One region of the Streptococcus sp. 20925_1_44 genome, then DNA from elsewhere that is predicted to be linked to it. Evidence: predicted binding sites of a transcription regulator. Region 1 holds the regulator's gene; the other holds the start of a gene.
The links. Region 1 encodes NrdR, which represses ribonucleotide reductase genes. Its sites were predicted from a motif close to ACACNATATATNGTGT; they were not measured.

Region 1 (3,164 bases):
AATCGATCTAACATTTCTTTTTTCTTACGTTCTAACTCCAAACGAGTTTCTTCGCTGGTTTCATTTTTATATTCTGGATTACTCCATTTAGGAACATTAGTTTTTGCTGGGCTTGTATTGGCCGATTTTTGTTCTTGCCCCTTTTTATTCTTCTCTCTGATTCGAAGCACAGCTTCTTCAGCAGAACGAATCTTGTTATAAGAGTAATCATTAGCCACTTTCATGGCATATTTTTCATTGAGATTGGCCGAGTCAACCTTATTGAAGGTCAAAAGTATAACAACATTAATAACTTCATCAAGCAGTCCCAAATCCGCCATCTGTTTTAACAAATCGCGTTCGGCTTGGATAATTCCAGCATTTCGGGTTTGTTTGATCCCCGCTAAAAATTGCAGGGCAGTTTTACTTTTAGCTTCTCGGATAATGGTCGCTTCTTGGGGACTAAAGTCCGATGCAACAGACTCTTGCGCTAATTTTTCACGCATGCGCTTGACAGAAATAACTTGTGAAACAGCTGTTCCTTTAGCTAGTTGATAGGTTTCAAACCAGGTCCATTTTTTCTCATCAGCAATTTTAAATAACTCCAAGACATCTGACTGTTCATCTTGGAAACGGAGATTATCTCTCGCCATGAGCTGACGAAAATGCTCCAAATCAAAATCATTTTTAAAATCAGCTGTTACTGGTGTCTCATCATGACTAGCCAAGTCTTCTATCTCTGGAAAGGCCTGACTCAAAGGAACAGTCAAAGGCTCTCCACTTGCCTGCTCTTGGCGCAAATCAGAAACTGCTGGCTCACCGATTTTTTTCTCCAATAAGGTACGATAAACCGTATGACGCAAGAAATCTGAGCTAGAAAGCGTTGGATGAATAGCAAGTTCATAGCCGTCACCCTTTTGATAGAGGGTCACCAAATTGAAGGCTGATAAGATTTTAAAAGCCTTTAACAGCCTATCCATCCCAAAATTGAGATGATTGAGGATAGCTGCAAACAGGTGTTCTTTTTGTCCATCATCCCAAAAAGCTAAGGTATAAAGGTAAAGACTCAGCGCATCCTGACCGATAATCGGAAGGTAGCACTGCACCAAAGTTGTGGGATCTTGCGACACCCGATTATTCTTTAGAAAAGAAAAACGATCATTAGGCTTCATTTATTTTTCCTTTTTCTTCTTTGAAGATTGCGTAATTTGTTTGAGAAGATTTTCGAGCTCACTCACATCTTTAAAGCTACGATAGACACTGGCGAAACGAACGTAAGTGATTTCATCCAGTTCAGCCAATTCTTCCATGACCAGAGAACCAATATCTTCACTTTGAATTTCATTATCATTGCGACTGAGGAGTTTTTGTTCGATACGATTGACCACCATGCCAATCTCATCACTAGACACCGGACGTTTTTGAGCCGAACGAATAATCCCGTTAAAGATTTTATCTCTGGAGAACTGCTCCCGTGTGCCATCCTTCTTGACCACAACCAGCGTTCTTTCTTCTACACGTTCATAGGTCGTAAAACGATGCTGACATTCTTCACACTCACGTCTTCTTCTAATCGTATTTCCTTCTTCAGCCTGACGGCTATCGATAACACTTGATTTAGTAGCGCCACATTTTGGACAACGCATGCCTTCCCCTCCTTGTCGTTTTCTTTTCATTATACCATTTTTTAAGCAATTCCCAAAATAATTCTCCTTTTGGCTTGACAAGTTTTTTGTTTAGTTGTATTATTTAAGTGATACAAAAAGAAATTGTTGAAAGGAGACCGTGATGCCCTGGACATTTGATAACAACAAACCCATTTATTTGCAGATAATGGATAAGATCAAACTGCAAATCGTTTCTCATAAACTAGAACCCAACCAACAACTGCCAACTGTCAGAGAACTGGCTAGCGAGGCTGGCGTCAATCCTAATACCATCCAACGTGCCCTATCAGACCTAGAAAGAGAAGGCTTCGTTTACACCAAGCGGACTGCAGGGCGTTTTGTCACCGAGGATTTGGACCTAATCCTCCAATCCCGGAAGCAACTTTCTGAAGAACAGTTGCAACAGTTTGTAACAGGCATGGTAGAATTTGGCTATAAAAAAGAAGAACTACCTACTGTTTTAAGAGATTATATTGAAGGAGTTTAGACTATGACCTTGTTAACGTTTGAAAATGTTTCAAAATTCTATGGAGCAAGCCCTGCTCTTCAAAATGTTTCCCTTGAAATCCCGGCAGGGAAGATTGTGGGTCTCCTCGGCCCAAACGGTTCCGGAAAAACAACCCTGATTAAACTAATCAACGGTTTACTCCAACCAGAGCAAGGGCGTATCCTCATCAATGGCATGGAACCAAGCCCAGCAACTAAGGCTATCGTTTCTTATCTACCTGATACGACCTATCTCAACGAGCAAATGAAGGTCAAAGAAGCTCTTACTTTTTTCAAGACCTTCTATAAAGATTTCAATCTGGATCGTGCTCAAGGTCTTCTTCGTGACCTTGGTATCGATGAGAATAGCCGTTTCAAGAAACTCTCAAAAGGGAACAAAGAAAAAGTTCAGTTGATTCTTGTCATGAGTCGTGATGCTCGTCTATACGTCCTTGACGAACCAATCGGTGGTGTCGATCCCGCAGCTCGTGACTACATCTTGAACACCATCATCAACAACTACTCTCCAACTTCGACTGTCTTGATTTCAACTCACTTGATTTCGGACATCGAACCAATCTTGGATGAGATTATCTTCCTCAAGGACGGAAAAGTCGTCCGTCAAGGAAATGTGGATGATATTCGTTACGAGTCAGGTGAATCAATTGACCAGCTCTTCCGTCACGAATTCAAAGCCTAGTTAAAGGAGATTATTATGTTTTGGAATTTAGTTCGTTATGAATTTAAAAATGTTAACAAGTGGTATTTAGCCCTCTATGGTGCTGTGATCATCCTTTCTGCCCTTATCGGGGTACAGACACAATCCTTAATCAAACTACCTGAAAAAAATCTATCTGTTCTACTTGTTTTTCTATCTACTGTCTTTGGTAGTTTGATGGTTACACTTGTGATTTCAACTATCTTCTTGATTATTAAACGATTCAAAGGAAGTGTCTATGACCGACAAGGCTATCTGACTTTAACCTTGCCAGTTTCTGAACACCATATCATCACAGCCAAACTAATCGGTGC
Region 2 (3,164 bases), on a different contig from region 1:
TGATATCGATGTAGTTAAAAGGTACACCATACTCTTTTTCAACAGAATAAGGACTGAAGAGGTACATTTCCTCGTTCTTACGTGCTAATTCGTAGAATTTATCTGGTACCACAACACCAAGTGAAAGAGTCTTGACACGAACTTTTTCATCAGCATTTTCTTTCTTAGTAGAAAGGAAAGCAATAATGTCTGGGTGGAAGACGTTAAGGTAAACAACCCCAGCCCCTTGACGTTGACCCAATTGGTTAGAGTAAGAGAAGCTGTCTTCGAAAAGCTTCATAACTGGTACGACACCAGAAGCAGCACCTTCATACCCTTTGATAGGTGCTCCAGCTTCACGAAGGTTGCTGAGGGAAATTCCGACACCACCACCGATACGTGAAAGTTGAAGAGCTGAGTTGATAGAACGTCCAATAGAGTTCATATCATCTGTTACCTGAATCAAGAAACAGGATACCAATTCACCACGACGTGCACGGCCCGCATTCAAGAAAGAAGGTGTAGCAGGCTGGTAACGCTGGTGGATGATTTCATTGGCAATATCAATTGCGATAGCTTCGTCACAATCAGCAAAGTAAAGAGCGTTAAAGAAGACACGGTCTTCCATGCTCTCAAGATAGTACTCTCCGTCATTAGTTTTCAAGGCATATTGATTGTAAAACTTGTATGCTGCCATGAAAGACTTGAATTGGAAGTTTTGATCCTTAATAAATTGGTAAAGCTCTTCTAAGAATTCTGGACGATATTTCTTGATAAACGCTGTTTCGATATAGTCTTGTTTAATAAGGTAATCGATTTTATCAGTGATAGAATCAAAAACCATAGAATTTGGCACAACATTTTCTTTAAAGAAAGCGTCCAAGGCTTCTTTATCTTTGTGGAGCATGATTTGTCCATTAACAGGACGGTTGATTTCATTATTTAGACGGAAGTATGTTACATCCTCAAGTTGTTTTAATCCCATAAAATTTCCTTTAATTCATTACAAAAGAAAGGCTTCTAAGATTGACATAGAAGCTTTTAATCCTGATACTTAAGCAAGTTCTTTAAGTTTTGCTGGTTGGAAACCAGAGAAAACTTCAGTTGGTGTTTGAATGATAGGAGCAGCGTTGAAGCCTAGCTCTTTAACTTGTTCAATAAATTCAGGTTGTTCATCAAGATTGATTTCGCGATATGCAATTTTGTTACTATCTAAGAATCGTTTGGTCATTTTACATTGAACACAATTGTTTTTAGAATAAACGGTTACCATTCTGTAACTCCTCTTTCAAAATTTAATTACTTCTTAAGTATATCAGAAAAAAAATCTTTGTCAACGAAGAAAAACTAAATATTGTAGATTTTTTTTAGATGATAGTTGTCTAAACACAATATATAGTGATTGTAAAAAATAAAACCCATAAATAACAGCGTTTTCTAAATGTTAAAATTATAAAAAACTACATGATGTATTTTGATACATAAAATAGAAGATTTTCAGCAAGTTATCTGAAAGGAAAAAGAAGAAATCCCATAAAATACTTGAAAAAAATCCTAGAAGGTGATATAATATCAAATTGTAAGGGTTATCAGATATAACTCAAAAAGAAAACATTTAAAGGAGAGTCAAATTATGGCTTCTAAAGATTTCCACGTAGTGGCAGAAACAGGTATTCACGCACGTCCAGCAACATTGTTGGTACAAACTGCTAGCAAATTTGCTTCAGATATTACTCTTGAGTACAAAGGTAAATCAGTTAACCTTAAATCTATCATGGGTGTTATGAGCCTTGGTGTTGGTCAAGGTGCTGACGTTACAATCGCTGCTGAAGGTGCAGACGCTGATGACGCTATCGCTGCTATCTCAGAAACAATGGAAAAAGAAGGATTGGCATAAGGATATGACAGAAATGCTTAAAGGAATCGCAGCATCTGATGGTGTTGCAGTTGCTAAAGCATATCTACTCGTTCAACCGGATTTATCATTCGAGACTATTACAGTCGAAGATACAAATGCAGAAGAGGCTCGTTTGGATGTTGCTCTTGAAGCTTCTCAAAACGAGCTTTCTCTTATCCGCGAGAAGGCTGTAGGTACGCTTGGTGAAGAAGCGGCGCAAGTATTTGACGCTCACTTGATGGTTCTTGCTGACCCTGAATTGATCGGTCAGATTAAAGAAACAATTCGTGCTAAGAAAGTAAATGCAGAAGCAGGTCTAAAAGAAGTTACAGACATGTTTATCACAATCTTTGAAGGCATGGAAGACAACCCATACATGCAGGAACGTGCAGCGGATATTCGCGACGTTACCAAACGTGTTTTGGCAAATCTTCTTGGCAAGAAACTGCCAAACCCAGCTTCAATCAATGAAGAAGTGATTGTGATCGCACATGACTTGACTCCGTCTGATACTGCTCAATTGGACAAAAACTTTGTAAAAGCTTTTGTAACAAACATTGGTGGACGTACAAGTCACTCAGCTATCATGGCTCGTACACTTGAAATTGCTGCTGTATTGGGTACAAACAACATCACTGAACTTGTAAAAGATGGTGACGTTTTGGCTGTTTCAGGTATTTCAGGTGAAGTCGTTATCAACCCAACTGAAGAACAAATTGCAGAATTCAAAGCAGCTGGTGAAGCTTACGCTAAACAAAAAGCTGAATGGGCTCTTTTGAAAGATGCTAAAACTGTTACTGCAGATGGTAAACACTTTGAGTTGGCAGCTAATATCGGTACACCTAAAGATGTTGAAGGTGTGAACGAAAATGGTGCTGAAGCTGTTGGTCTCTACCGTACAGAATTCTTGTACATGGATTCTCAAGATTTCCCAACGGAAGACGACCAATACGAAGCTTACAAAGCAGTTCTTGAAGGTATGAACGGTAAACCTGTTGTCGTTCGTACAATGGATATCGGTGGGGATAAAGAACTTCCTTACTTCGATCTTCCTAAAGAAATGAACCCATTCTTGGGCTACCGTGCTTTGCGTATCTCTATCTCAGAAACTGGTAACCAAATGTTCCGTACGCAATTGCGTGCATTGCTTCGTGCATCTGTTCACGGTAAATTGCGTATCATGTTCCCAATGGTTGCTTTGTTGAAAGAGTTCCGTACTGCTAAAGGTATCCTTGAAGAAGAAAAGGCTAAATTGCTTGCTGAAGGTGTCGCAGTTGCAGATGATATC

Region 2: a site for NrdR is predicted at 1,366-1,381, ahead of nrdH (glutaredoxin-like protein NrdH). Genes of this name have one in related genera too.

The regions. Positions count from the first base shown of each region.
Region 1 covers NZ_JAPVZQ010000003.1:231,903-235,066, reverse strand. The annotation lists gene O3643_RS05515 (DNA helicase) at 1-1,151, opposite strand, end outside; gene nrdR (transcriptional regulator NrdR) at 1,152-1,625, opposite strand; gene O3643_RS05505 (GntR family transcriptional regulator) at 1,768-2,133, shown strand; gene O3643_RS05500 (ABC transporter ATP-binding protein) at 2,137-2,832, shown strand; gene O3643_RS05495 (hypothetical protein) at 2,848-3,164, shown strand, end outside.
Region 2 covers NZ_JAPVZQ010000001.1:419,320-422,483, reverse strand. The annotation lists gene nrdE (class 1b ribonucleoside-diphosphate reductase subunit alpha) at 1-964, opposite strand, end outside; gene nrdH (glutaredoxin-like protein NrdH) at 1,034-1,252, opposite strand; gene O3643_RS01960 (phosphocarrier protein HPr) at 1,613-1,876, shown strand; gene ptsP (phosphoenolpyruvate--protein phosphotransferase) at 1,881-3,164, shown strand, end outside.